4 regions of the Sphingopyxis sp. GW821-FHT12C06 genome follow, and region 2 is predicted to be linked to each of the others. Evidence: predicted binding sites of a transcription regulator. Region 2 holds the regulator's gene; each other region holds the start of a gene.

What was found. The regulator LexA, encoded in region 2, represses DNA repair genes until DNA is damaged. The targets are predictions, from matches to a motif close to GTTCCNCNCTTGTTCT.
Region 1: a site for LexA is predicted at 2,045-2,060, ahead of uvrA (excinuclease ABC subunit UvrA). Genes of this name have one in related genera too.
Region 3: a site for LexA is predicted at 2,207-2,222, ahead of AC1RRJ_RS18045 (ribonucleoside-diphosphate reductase subunit alpha). Genes of this name have one in related genera too.
Region 4: a site for LexA is predicted at 2,010-2,025, ahead of radA (DNA repair protein RadA). Genes of this name have one in related genera too.

What each region holds. Positions count from the first base shown of each region.
Region 1 covers NZ_JBXAQR010000002.1:92,810-96,339, reverse strand. The annotation lists gene AC1RRJ_RS05775 (hypothetical protein) at 160-1,608, opposite strand; gene AC1RRJ_RS05770 (hypothetical protein) at 1,626-1,937, opposite strand; gene uvrA (excinuclease ABC subunit UvrA) at 2,072-3,530, shown strand, end outside.
Region 2 covers NZ_JBXAQR010000002.1:628,214-631,743, forward strand. The annotation lists gene moaC (cyclic pyranopterin monophosphate synthase MoaC) at 1-422, shown strand, start outside; gene AC1RRJ_RS08395 (molybdopterin molybdotransferase MoeA) at 419-1,609, shown strand; gene lexA (transcriptional repressor LexA) at 1,676-2,368, shown strand; gene AC1RRJ_RS08405 (ComEC/Rec2 family competence protein) at 2,322-3,530, opposite strand, start outside.
Region 3 covers NZ_JBXAQR010000006.1:116,047-119,576, reverse strand. The annotation lists gene AC1RRJ_RS18055 (ribonucleotide-diphosphate reductase subunit beta) at 1-14, opposite strand, end outside; gene AC1RRJ_RS18050 (hypothetical protein) at 20-226, opposite strand; gene AC1RRJ_RS18045 (ribonucleoside-diphosphate reductase subunit alpha) at 226-2,166, opposite strand; gene AC1RRJ_RS18040 (EAL domain-containing protein) at 2,881-3,530, opposite strand, start outside.
Region 4 covers NZ_JBXAQR010000006.1:51,626-55,155, forward strand. The annotation lists gene AC1RRJ_RS17710 (iron-sulfur cluster assembly scaffold protein) at 1-74, opposite strand, end outside; gene AC1RRJ_RS17715 (CvpA family protein) at 71-622, opposite strand; gene radA (DNA repair protein RadA) at 633-1,994, opposite strand; gene fsa (fructose-6-phosphate aldolase) at 2,132-2,782, shown strand; gene AC1RRJ_RS17730 (enoyl-CoA hydratase-related protein) at 2,916-3,530, shown strand, end outside.

The DNA.
Region 1 (3,530 bases), 540 kb from region 2:
TCCTTGCATTCCCGCGCCGTCCCGAACGGGACGGCAGGCATGATCCGCTTGTCCGCTCGGGACGCCAAACCGTCAAGCAGGCCGACGGGCATTGGTCGAAACCTCCCGGAGGTTGATGGAAATTGCGCGAAACCGAAGACGACAGTGCGCGCGCGCCCGCTAAAAGATCAGCCCCGTTTTCAGGATCAACTGGTTCTCGTCGGCAAAGCTGTCCGGGTTGATCCCGTCCACCAACTCCGGACCGATATCGACCGCGAAATCACTGCCAGCCCACAAGCGATATTTGATATAGAGCCGGTGTCGCCGGATATTCGGCACGCCGCCTGACAGTCGTTTCTGATACTCGAAACTGCCACCGGCGAAGACACCCGATTCAAGATCACCAGCGAGCATCAAATCATAACCGATCCGGCCGCCGATCATCACATGATCCTTCTTTTCATCAGCAGTCAACTTGCCGTCGCGCGTGATGTGGCCATACTGAAACAAGATGTCCGGTGTGCAACTCGCGCGAATTCCCGGGATGAAGGTTTCATGAAATTCGCGAATGCCGCACAGCCCCCCTGGCCCCACGAATTTATATGGCGAAAGCGTGACTTTGGTACGCAGCCTCTCACTATCCTTTACAAGATCGAACAGATAGGCACCGTCGAGGCTGACCGTCAGCGCGCGATCGGCTCTTCTCCCCGGAGCAAGATCAAAATACTGACTTCCGACAAGGCCAAGCTTGATGATTTCGGTATCCCCGTCGCGAAGTGTCGCGGGCGGCGTGGGCGGTGTCGCAGGCCTGGTTCGCGATCTGCTCAGTTCATAGCCGGCATAGGCGAACAGCGAACTGTCGTCCGTTTGGGGCACGATCTTCAACCCCAGAACGCCCTTTCCGGTTAATGTCGTGACCTGCTTGCGCGTCCCGTCATCAAGGAAACTGCGTACGCGCTCTAATCCCAACTGCGCCGCGCCCGCGGATTTGCGTTTTTCACCTGTCAGAGACAAGGCCTCGGGATTCTCTCTCAGGTTGAAATCAAAGACGAACTTTGACTTTTCATCCGTCGCCCCCTCGGAACCGGCGACCGAACCACCATCACCAGGCCCGGCCTTCTTCGCAACTTTGCATCGAACAATACCGCGATGATCGGCGAGCCAAAACCGTGAGGATTCGACTGGAGCATCCGCGACAATCCTGTTCTGAGCATCGTAAAGCTTCAACGACGCGACAGCGTCGGCGGCGATATTGTCCTGCAACGCCTTCATGGTGTTAAACAGTGCCCAGTCGATTTCGCTCGCTACGGCTGGCTTGCGATCGTCATTCACATTGTCGAAGGCCCCTGTCATCCTGCGGCGCGCACCGTCTGGCGACACCTGAACACCTGCCCGCGTCGCGGCAAAGAACCACAGCCCTTGCGGGTCGATGGCGACCCATTCGCTCTTGTCATCCTTGGCATCGGCAATGGGAGCAATACCGTTCCACGTCCGTTCGAACTTTGCAGCCGTGCACGCCTGCGCCGCAAGTTCCGCGGAATCAACTTGCGCCATGGCGGAAAGCGGCAACCCGCCGGCAAGAAACAGGAACGCCCCGCCGCGCAGCAGGCTGCGGGGGCGATGAGCCATGCTCCGGCTTCGTAGCGCTAGCATGTGATCGTCTCGACGATCTTTTTCTGCAGCTCCCACAGCTGCTTCGACCGATATCCCTCGAAATCGTCCGTGCCCGCGGTCTGACAGTTCACAATGCAGTCTTGCGTACCCTGCAGAACATCGCCCAAAAAGGCTTTCCACGGCATATTGTCCGCCAGCAACAGCGGCTCCTTTTCCGGTATCTTGAAGGTCCAGGCGCCTTTGAAATGGGGCAGTCGCCGCAAAATTGCGGCGCGGATCGCCCCGTTTACGCACTCGGTATGTGATGGCATCGCTGTTCCCCCAAACGCGACAAGACCGCTCAAGACTATGCATGGCCAGAACCGCGTATAGGATCAAAACGCCAAATCAGGTCCATTGCGGCGCCGGTCCGGCGTCCCTATCTTTCCATCGACGCACCCCTTGCGCATCAAGAACAAATCTGGAACAAACCTCCCTTATGAGTCTCACCCATATTTCGGTGCGCGGCGCGCGCGAGCATAATCTCAAGGGCGTGAACGTCGACCTGCCGCGCGATGCGCTGGTCGTCATCACCGGCTTGTCGGGCAGCGGCAAGTCCAGCCTCGCCTTCGACACCATCTATGCCGAGGGGCAACGGCGCTATGTGGAGTCGCTCTCCGCTTACGCGCGCCAGTTCCTCGAGATGATGCAAAAACCCGATGTCGAGCATATCGACGGGCTGTCGCCGGCGATCAGCATCGAACAGAAGACGACGTCGCGCAACCCGCGCTCGACCGTCGCGACGGTGACCGAAATCTACGACTATATGCGCTTGCTGTGGGCGCGCGTCGGCATCCCCTATTCGCCAACCACCGGCGAGCCGATCTCGGCGCAGACGGTCACCGACATGGTCGATCGCGTGATGCAATTGCCTGAGGGGACGCGCGCCTATCTGCTCGCACCGGTCGTGCGCGGGCGCAAGGGCGAGTATAAAAAGGAACTCGCGCAGTGGCAGAAGGACGGCTTCACCCGCGTCCGCATCGATGGCGAGTTTTACGAGATTGGCGAGGCGCCCAGCCTCGACAAGAAATACAAGCATGACATCGAGGTCGTCGTCGACCGTATCGCGGTGCGCGACGGCCTCGAAACGCGGCTCGCCGACAGCTTCGAGACCGCCCTCAAGCTCGCCGAGGGGCTGACCTATGTCGACCTCGCCGACGGCCCGGTCCCGGGGCGCGAGGAAGAGGATACCGGCGGCGCGATGAAGGGCGCGGGAATCCCCGCGAACCGCATCATCTTTTCCGAAAAATTCGCCTGCCCGGTCTCGGGCTTCACGATCGCCGAGATCGAACCGCGCCTGTTCAGCTTCAACGCGCCGCAGGGCGCCTGCCCCGCCTGCGACGGCCTCGGCGAGCGGCAGGAGTTCGACCCCGACCTCGTCGTCCCCAACCATGCGCTCAGCCTGAAAAAGGGCGCGGTCGTTCCGTGGGCGAAATCCAACCCGCCCTCGCCCTATTATATGCAGGTGCTCGAGAGCCTCGGCAAAGCCTATGGTTTCGACCTCACGACGCCGTGGCAGGATCTGCCGGGCGAGGTCCAGCTGATCATCCTCTATGGCACCGGCGGCAAACCGGTCGAGCTGATCTTCAAGGACGGCAAGCGCAGTTATTCGACCCACAAGGCGTTCGAAGGCGTGATCGGCAACCTCAACCGCCGCCTGCTCCAGACCGAAAGCGCGTGGATGCGCGAGGAGCTGAGCAAATATCAGACCGCACAGCCGTGCGAGACGTGCCACGGCGCGCGCCTGCGCCCCGAACCGCTCGCGGTGAAGATCGCGGGCGAGGATATCAGCATGTCGGCGCAGCGGTCGGTGGCCGACGCCCTGAACTGGTTCAGCACGCTCGACGAGAAGCTGAACGACACCCAGCGCCAGATCGCGAAGGCGATCCTCAAGGAAA
Region 2 (3,530 bases):
ATGTCGGCGCAAAAGCACCCACCCGGCGGCGCGCCGTCGCGGGCGGACGCATCACCATGTCGGCGGAGGCGCTGGAGGCGATCCGCAGCGGCAATGCACCGAAGGGCGATGTCCTCTCGACCGCGCGCATCGCGGGCATCATGGCGGCGAAGCGCACCGCCGACCTCATCCCGCTCTGTCACCCGATCGCGCTCTCCAATGTCGGCGTCGAGTTCGACTGGGAAGCGACCGGCATAGCGGTCCGCGCGACCGCCGCGACCACCGGCCCCACCGGGGTCGAGATGGAGGCGCTGACCGCGGCCTCCGTCGCGCTTCTCACCCTCTACGACATGGCCAAGGCGCTCGACCGCGCGATGATCCTCGGCGACATTCGCCTGCTCGAAAAGAGCGGCGGACGGTCGGGCGACTGGCGCGCCGAGTGAGTGACCTGCTGCCCGTCGCGGACGCGCAGGCGCGGCTCCTGGCGCTCTGTGATCCGCTGGCGTCAGAAAATATTGCCTTATCCGAAGTGCTTGACCGATATACTTCAGAAGATGTGAGAGCAAAACGTGACCAGCCAGCCGCGCCCTTGTCGGCGATGGATGGCTATGTGATCCGCTTCGCCGACCTGCCCGGCCCGTGGACCATCGTCGGCGACATCGCCGCCGGAACCACACCCCGGCGCACAATCGGTACACGCGAGGCCATGCGCATTTTCACCGGCGCCATGCTCCCCGCCGGTGCCGACACAATATTGATTCAGGAAGACGCCGTAACTGACGGAAACAAATTGATATTATCTGGAGAGAGCCCGGGCGAACCCGGCCGCCACGTCCGCGCACGCGCTACCGATTTCGCCAGCGGAACGCCACTGCTCGAGGCAGGAACACGCCTCACCCCCGGCGCCATCGCCGCCGCCGCAATGGGCGGTACAGGTGCGCTTTCGGTCGGCGGGCGACCGCGCGTCGCGATCCTGACCACCGGCGACGAACTTGTCCCGCCGGGCCGTCCGCTATCTCCCGGCCAGATTCCCGACAGCAATGGCGTCATGCTCGCTGCAATGCTCGCCGCCGAACCCGCACAGGTCAGCCTGCCGCTCCACGCCCGCGACGACCGGGGCCTTCTTTCCAACATTCTCAATGATCTGGCGCGCCATCATGACGTCATCGTCACTGTTGGCGGCGCCTCGGTCGGTGATCATGATCATGTCCGCGGTGCGCTCGAAGACACGGGCGGGAGCATCGATTTCTGGAAGATCGCGATGCGCCCCGGCAAGCCGCTGGTCGCGGGCACCATCGGCGATGCGATCCTGCTCGGTCTGCCCGGCAACCCCTCCTCGGCCTTCGTCACCGCGACGCTGTTCCTGCTCCCGCTCGTCCGCCACCTCGCTGGCGCGCGCGATCCGCTGCCGCCGGTCCATCAAGCCCCCCTCGCCGCGCCATTGGCTGCCGGGGATGGCCGCCGCGATTATCTACGCGCCCGACTCGACGCCGGGCGGCTCACTCCCTTCGCCGCGCAAGACAGCGGCCAGACTTTCCCGCTGATCGCCGCCAACGCGCTGATCCTCCGCGAAATCGGCGCGCCGCCGCGCAGCGCCGGGGATATGGCCGATTATATCGCCATCGCTTGACAAGTTCCGCTCTGTTCCACTATCGTTCTCCTTATGTCCGGTATTTGGCATCATGGAGAATGAACGATGTTGACGGCGAAGCAGCATGAACTGCTCCACTTCATCCAGGAACGGCTCGACACGAGTGGCATTTCGCCGTCGTTCGAGGAGATGAAGGAAGCGCTTGGTCTCAAGTCGAAATCCGGAATCCACAGACTTATCAGTGCATTGGAAGAACGCGGCTTCCTCCGCCGCCTCCCCAACCGCGCCCGCGCGCTCGAAGTGCTCAAGGTGCCGGAGGCCGCCAGGACGGCGAATACGCCTGTGCACAATGATCGCGACAATATCGTCCCGCTGCGCAAGCCGGCCCCCGCCCTGCGTCCGCTCGCCGCGAACGACATCATCGAAGTGCCGCTGCACGGCAAAATCGCCGCGGGCGTTCCGATCGAGGCGTTCGAGGATCACAACAATCTTGCGGTCCCCGCCGCGCTGCTCGGCGCGGGCGAGCATTATGCGCTCGAAGTCTCGGGGGACTCGATGGTCGAGGCCGGCATCTTCGATGGCGACTATGCGCTGATCCAGAAAGCCAGCACCGCGCGCGAGGGCGATATCGTCGTCGCGCTGGTCGATGGTCAGGACGCAACGCTCAAATATTTCCGCCGCGAAGGCCAGATGATCCGGCTCGACCCAGCGAACAGCGCCTATGAGCCCCAGCGCTACGCCGCCGATCGTGTCATCGTGCAGGGTCGGTTGTCGGGACTGCTTCGTCGTTACCACTGACCTGCGGCGGGCGGCGCCACGGATGTTCGTCGCCCGCGCGTAGCGTAGTGACGATGCGCGGGCCGTCACCAGTATAGATGGCAAGCCCGCCACTTTCGGCGAGGCTGTCGCGATCGACCGTCAACCAGCGCGCGACGCATTCGCGCGGCAACCAGCGGTCGCTGATCACGACATCGGCGGCGGCGCACGCCGCCGCCATATCGGCCCCCTCGATCCGGTCTCGGCCGCGCGAGACAAGGAAATGGCGCTGGTCGTCTCCTTCGCCCTGCCGCCAGCGGCAGAAGTCCGCGTTGCACTCGACGTGATTTAGGTCGGCCAGCGCAACGAGCGGAGCGTCGTGACCCGCAGCCTCCGCCATCGTATCGCGAACATAGTCGCCCGCACGGTCGCGAAGCAGCGCATAACCGCCCCCCGGCGCCGCGACTGCAATATGACGCCCGTCACTCGTCACCAGCACATCCGGCCGTGGCTGCACGAGCAAAGCCGCGATCCCCATCGCGAGCGGCGCGAAGCCCGCGCGGCGCCAGCGCGTCTGCCACAGCAACAGCCAAAGCCCGCCAAAAATCGCCAGGCCGAAGCCCCAGGCGGGAAAGCTCGGCAGCATCGCGACCGCCCCCGGAGCGGCGGCTACGCCGTGCGCAAGCGCGAGCAACAGATCCAGCGCCTGCCCTGTGACCCACCAGAAAGGCGCACCGAGCCCTACGCTGTCGAGCAGCAAGGCCAGCGCCTCGGCCGGCATGATGACGAAAGTGGTCAGCGGGATCGCGACAACATTGGCGAGCGCGCCGTAAAGTCCCGCTTTGTGGAAATGAAACAGCGCGATCGGCGCCAGCGCGACCTCAACCACCAGACCGGTGATCAGCAATCCGACAATGCCACGCCCCAGTCGAATGGCCCAAACTTCGGTGCGACGCGCAAGAAATGCCCGCATCGAACGGCTTTCGTGGAGCGCGATGATCGCGGTGACCGCCGCGAAGCTCAGCTGGAAACTCGGCCCCGCGAGCGACTCGGGGCGCCAGATCAGCACGATCAGCGCCCCTGCAGCGACGAGCCGCAAGGTCAGCGCCTCGCGCCCGAGCAGGAAGGCGAAAAGGACGAGCAGCGCGGCGATGAACGAGCGCAGCGTGGGCACCTCCGCACCCGCGAGCAATGTATAAGCCCC
Region 3 (3,530 bases), on a different contig from region 2:
TCTAGAAGGGGCATGGCGATTATCCTAATGCGACAGAAGTTTTACCGAAATCAGTCACGATATTGAACATGACATAGAGCAGTACAGGCAGCGACCAGTAGAGTGTCAGATTTAGCCTGTCCCGGTTCGTCAGCGGCTCCTTGCGGACAAGGGAGATGATCGTGATCCCCAATGCCGCAACGAAAGATAACCCCGGGACCAGAAGTCCCAAGGTCATCGAATCCATTACTGACAAGCCAGGCACTCGTCATAATCGGTGCTCTCCAACTGATACACCGCGGCTTCGGGCGTATTGTCGGCCTCGACCCCGCCCGCGAACCCGGCGCGCTGCACCGATTTCGAGCGGAGATAATAGAGCGATTTGATGCCGAGTTCCCACGCGCGATAGTGGAGCATGAGCAGATCCCATTTCTCGACGTCGGCGGGGATGAACAGGTTCAGCGACTGCGCCTGATCGATATAGGGGGTGCGGTCGGCCGAGAGTTCGAGCAGCCAGCGCTGGTCGATCTCGAAGCTGGTCTTGAAGCAGTCCTTCTCGTCCGTGGTCAGGAAGTCGAGGTGCTGGACGCTGCCGCCCTTCTCGAGGATCGAGTTCCAGATATTGTCGCTGTTCTTCGCCTTGTCGACGAGCAGGGCTTCCAGATGCGGATTGCGGATCGAGAAGCTGCCCGAGAGCGTCTTGTGCGTGTAGATGTTCGCCGGGATCGGCTCGATGCACGCGCTGGTGCCGCCGCAGATGATCGAGATCGACGCGGTCGGCGCGATCGCCATCTTGCAGCTGAAGCGCTCCATCACGCCCTGATCGGCGGCGTCGGGGCAGGGGCCGCGTTCCTTGGCGAGCAGCATCGACGCCTGATCGACCTGTGCGCGGATATGCTTGAAGACGCGCAGGTTCGACGATTTCGCCATCGCGCCCTCGAAGGGCAGGCCGCGCGCCTGAAGGAAGCTGTGGAAGCCCATCACGCCGAGGCCGACCGAGCGTTCGCGGCTGGCGCTATATTTGGCGCGCGCCATTTCGGGCGGGGCGCGGTCGATATAGTCCTGAAGGACGTTGTCGAGCATGCGCATGACGTCTTCGATGAAACCCTTGTCGGTGTTCCACTCGTCCCAGGTTTCGAGGTTGAGGCTCGAGAGGCAGCAGACCGCGGTGCGATCCTGACCCAGGTGGTCGCGGCCGGTGGGCAGCGTGATTTCCGAGCAGAGGTTCGAGGTGGTGACCTTGAGGCCGAGATCGCGGTGATGCTTGGGCATCATGCGGTTCACCTGGTCGATGAAGATGATATAGGGCTCGCCGGTCGCGAGGCGCGTTTCGACGAGCTTCTGGAACAGCGAGCGCGCGTCGACGCTGCCGCGGACGCTCTGATCCTTCGGCGAGCGGAGGTTGAATTCGGCGCCGTCGCGGACGGCTTCCATGAACTCGTCGGTGATGAGGACGCCGTGGTGGAGGTTCAGCGCCTTGCGGTTGAAGTCGCCCGAAGGTTTGCGGATTTCGAGGAACTCCTCAATCTCCGGGTGGCTGATGTCGAGATAGCAGGCGGCCGAACCGCGGCGCAGGCTGCCCTGCGAGATCGCGAGGGTGAGGCTGTCCATCACGCGGACGAAAGGAATGATGCCGCTGGTCTTGCCGTTGAGGCCGACCGGCTCGCCGATCCCGCGCACGCTGCCCCAATAGGTGCCGATGCCGCCGCCGCGCGAGGCGAGCCAGACATTCTCGTTCCACGTCTCGACAATGCCCTCGAGGCTGTCGGGGACCGAGTTCAGATAGCAGCTGATCGGCAGGCCGCGACCGGTGCCGCCGTTCGAGAGAACGGGGGTCGCGGGCATGAACCACAGCTTCGAGATATAATCATAGAGGCGCTGGGCGTGCCCGGCATCGTCGGCATAGGCATCGGCGACGCGCGCGAAAAGATCCTGATAGGATTCGCCGGGGAGAAGGTAGCGGTCCTCCAGCGTTTCCTTGCCAAAATCGGTGAGCAGCGCGTCGCGGCTCTTGTCGGTCACGACGTTGAAACGACGCGCGTGGACCTTGGCCGCGCTGCTGTCGTTCAGCTTTGCTGCCGGCGGCGAATCGGAAGCCGATTCGGCATTCGCCGCAGCGTCATTCTTCGCCAGTTCCATTGTCGCCACGTCGTTCGTCTCCACCCGTTCCGTTTCCCGAAAATCCATCGAATCCGTCCCCGTTTGACCTGCGCCCTCGGGCGCAAATGTTCCTGTCTTGTTCGACTCGGGGCGAAGCCCCGGTCTTAGCATCTAAACCGCCCCGCGTGGGACATATTTTTGGGCGCACAAAGGGTTTTCCCGTGTCCATATGGGATGGACGACGGAAATCCGCCACTTGCAGCCTGATACTAATTCTTGGGGTGCCCCCTAGGTTTACCCACCATCTATAGTGCCACGTCGGCGCTGCGATGCAAGACGGTAAATGACAGTTAAGAGACTCGGTTCGTCGATAATTTGATTCGGTCTGCCGTGCGCGGGGCGTGGTTTGCGGGCGAAACCACAGCCTTTCCGCGGCTTCGCGGCGGATCGGTGCGCGGCGTCGACCGGAGCGAAAATTTTGTGGTCGGCGTGCCCGGCAGTTCTGCCCCCGTGATGGTCCGTCCTTGTCAAGGCCGGAACGACATGCGGAGTGTCATGGGCGACGCGAACGGCGGACAAAAGAAAAGGGCCCCGGCGATGCCGAGGCCCTGTTCGCAAATTCGGTCTGGCTTACGCCGAGCTACCACCGTTACCGGAGCCGCCGCCGCCAACCCATCTCCAAAACCAACCCATAATAAATCTCCTGTCGCCACTGCCCACGAAGAACAGTTAATAAGATGTTTACCATATTTGGTAAGGTTAATCGAGTCTTTCACACGGGCATTGCTGCCAGTTTGGCAGTTATGCGGTGCGGCTGTGGGGAGGAGGCGACAAGGTCGCCAAAAGTTCGGAAAATAGCTGTGGTTTACCAAGGTGATAGCCTTGGCCGACGTCACAGCCGAGCTGTTCGAGCAATGCCATTGTCGGCGCGTTTTCAATGCCTTCGGCGACCGCGACGGCCCCGAGCCGATGGGCGAGATCGATCGTCGATTTCACCACTTCGAAGTTGCGTTGCGAATCGCGCATGGTCATCACGAATCGCTTGTCGATCTTGATTTCGTCGGCCTCGATCTCGGTCAGATACTCGAGGTTCGACTGACCGGTGCCATAGTCGTCGATCGACAGGCGGATGCCGGCGCGGCGGAGCTGGGCGAGCGTCTGGCGCGCATGGCGGCTGTTTTCGATCTGCGCGGTTTCGGTGATCTCGATCGTCAGAAGCTCGGGCGGCAGGTGGTGCGCGGTCAGCATAACGCGGATCGTCCCGACGAGGTCGGCGTGATCGAGCAACGCCGCCGACAGATTGACGGACATGTTGATCCGCAGGCCGCGGCTATGGAGTTGGGCGGCCGACCGGACCGCCTGATCCATGACGAACAGGGTCAGGCGATAGATGTCCTGGCTTTTTTCCGCCTGAACGATGAACTCGTCGGGCGGGATCGGCCCGCGCGTCG
Region 4 (3,530 bases), on a different contig from region 2:
TCGGGGTTCGGCAGATGCTCGGCCGCCGCAACCGCCAGCGACAAAATGTCGCGGTTATAAAGCGGCGCGCTCATTGCCCGCCCGCGCTCTGCCGGGTGGCCTCAGCCGCGGCCGCGCGGGCCTCGGCGCGGCGGTCGGCGATGACCTTGCTCATAGCTTGGCTCGTCGCGCTGAGCGCGGGATAGCTGCGGCTGTCGGTCAGCCACGCCGGACGCTGCGCATTGCCGTAACCGATGTCGTAAAGCAGCGTCGCGATCATGAAGCCGATGGTCGCGACGATTAGCCCCTTCACCGCGCCAAAGCCCGCACCAAGCCCGCGATCGAAACCGCCGACGATCGACGCGCGGCTGCGCTGCCCCATCGCGCGCCCGCCCCATTTGGTGAGGATGAACACGCCGCCGAACAACAGCACGAACGCCAGCATCGCGGCGCCGCCCTCGGTCCCGACCCAGCCGCTGACGAAATCGGTCACGACAGGGTGAAAGAAACGCACCGCCGCGATCGCGAGTATCCACGCAAGAAGGCTCGTCACCTCCTGCACCAGCCCGCGCATGAAGCCGAGCACCGCGAAGCCGCCGACCAGCGCCAGCACCGCAATATCCAATGATGTCAGACTTCCCATTTGCCGTGCGCTAGTCGCGCCCAAGCATCAGGTCAACGAGTTCGCCGAGCCGCTCAAAGCCGGAGACGCTGATCCCCTTCACAGCCTTCATCCCCTTCGGCCCCCAGCCGGTTGAAAAACCGAGCTTTGCCGCTTCGCGCAGGCGCAGCGCATCGTGCGAGACCTGCCGCACCTCGCCCGACAGCGACAATTCGCCAAAGACAATCGCGTCGGCGGGCACCGGCCGCTCGGTGAAGGCCGAAATCAGCGCCGCGGCGACGGCAAGGTCGGCGGCGGGATCGGTCAGGCGGTATCCGCCCGCGATGTTCAGATAGACTTCGGCCGCGCCCATTTGCAGCCCGCAGCGCGCTTCGAGCACCGCGAGCACCATCGCGAGCCGCCCGCTGTCCCATCCGACCACGGCGCGCCGGGGAGTGGCCCCGCTTGCCAGCCGCACTGTCAGCGCCTGCACCTCGACCAGCACTGGCCGCGTGCCTTCCAATGCGGGGAACACCACCGACCCCGGCACATCGCGGCTGCGGTCGGTCAGGAACAGGCTCGACGGGTTCGAAACCTCGCCGAGCCCCTCTTCGCCCATCGCAAAGACACCGATCTCGTCGGTGCCGCCGAAGCGGTTCTTCACCGCGCGCAGGATGCGATACTGGTGGCTGCGCTCACCTTCGAACGCCAGAACCGTGTCCACCATATGCTCGAGTACCCGAGGCCCCGCAATCGTCCCGTCCTTGGTGACATGCCCGACGAGAACGATCGCCGCGCCGCCATCCTTGGCGTAACGGATCAGTTCCTGCGCGCTCGCGCGAACCTGGCTCACCGTCCCCGGCGCGCTGTCGATCAGGTCGCTGTGCATCGTCTGGATCGAATCGATGACGACGAAATCGGCCGACTGCCGATCGAGCGTCGCGAGAATGTCGCGCACCGATGTCGCGCTTGCCAGCGCGACCGGCGCATCGCCGAGCCCGAGCCGCTGCGCGCGCAGCCGCACCTGCGCCGCCGCCTCCTCGCCGCTGATATAGACCACCGACTTTCCTGCCTTCGCGAGGCGCCCGGCCGCCTGCAGAAGCAGTGTAGATTTGCCGATCCCGGGGTCACCGCCGATCAAAGTCGCCGATCCCGCGACGAAACCGCCGCCGAGCGCGCGGTCGAATTCGGCGATTCCGCACAGCATGCGATCGGGCATCTTGCTGTCGGCATCGAGCGTTTCGAGCACCAGCGTACGCCCGCCCTTGCTGAGGTCATGCTTCGCCGAAAAAACGGTCTCGCCCGCCTCCTCGACCAGCGTGTTCCATTCGCCGCAATCGGCGCACTGCCCCTGCCAGCGATAGGTCGCGGACCCGCAATTCTGGCAGACATATTGACGTTTCGCTTTGGCCATGCGGCTCGCATAATCGGAACAAAGATGGAACGCCAGTGGTTTCCCACGAAGAAGGGTGGGGACGGTTCAGTTTTTCCCGCCATTGCTCTAGGGGGATCGGCAACGACCGAATCGCCCCCCGAAAGGAAGCCTGCGCCATGAAATTCTTCGCTGACACTGCCGAAATCGCCGATATTCAGGAGCTCGCCGCGACCGGCCTGCTCGACGGCGTCACCACCAACCCGTCGTTGATCGCCAAGTCCGGCCGCGATTTCAAGGAAGTAACCCGCGAAATCTGCGCGCTGACCAACGGCCCGGTGTCGGCCGAAGTCGTCGCGCTCGACCATGCGACGATGATGCAGGAAGCCGAAATCCTCCGCAAGATTGCCGACAATGTCTGCATCAAGGTGCCGCTGACGATCGACGGGCTCAAGACCTGCAAGGCGCTGACCAGCGACGGCACGATGGTCAATGTCACGCTCTGCTTCTCGGCTGCACAGGCGCTGCTCGCCGCCAAGGCCGGCGCGAGCTTCGTCTCGCCCTTCGTTGGCCGTCACGACGACAATGGCTTCGACGGAATGCAGCTGATCGCCGACATTCGCCTGATCTACGACAATTATGACTATGACACCGAAATCCTGGTCGCCAGCGTCCGCCACGGCATCCACGTCCTCGAAGCCGCCAAGATCGGCGCCGACGTGATGACCGCACCGCCGTCGGTCATCAAGGGCCTGTTCAAGCATATCCTGACCGAAAAGGGCATCGAAGGCTTCCTCGCCGATTGGGCGAAGACCGGCCAGTCGATCTGATTCCAGTCATTGTCTCCGCCTTCGCGGGGGCGATGATTGCTTTCCAGTTGACGTAAACGTTAACTTCGGCCGATAGTTTTCCCAGACAGCCGGGATTCGCCTTGTCGCGACCCCGGCCAATGGGAGAGATTTGATGACCGACACCGCTGCACCCGCCGTTCTCACGGAGCGTCAGGGCCATATATTGATCGTCACGATCAACCGGCCCGAGGCGCGCAACGCGATTAACGCCGCGGTTCATGTCGGCATCGGCACCGCGCTCGAAGAGGCCGAGAACGACCCCGAAATTCGCGTCGTGATCGTCACCGGTGCAGGTGACAAGAGCTTCTGCGCCGGCGCTGACCTTGTCGCGCTGTCGCGAGGCGAGATGCTCCAGCCCGCCGACAAGACGCAGCAGGCGTGGGGATTTGCCGGTATGGTCGCACACCCGATCTCGAAACCGGTCATCGCCGCGGTCAACGGCTTCGCCTTTGGCGGGGGCTGCGAAATCGCGTTGATGAGCGACCTCGTCGTTGCCGCCGATCATGCCCAGTTCGGCCTGCCCGAGGTCAAGGTCGGGCTGTTCGCGGCGGCGGGCGGCGCCTTCCGCATCGTCAAGCAGCTGCCGCAGAAGATCGCGATGGAGCATCTGCTCACCGGCGATCCCTTCGATGCCGCGACTGCCCAGCGCTATGGCTTCGCCAACCGCGTCGTTCCGCTCGCCGACCTCATGCCCACCGCGATCGCGCTCGCCGAAAAGATCGCAGGC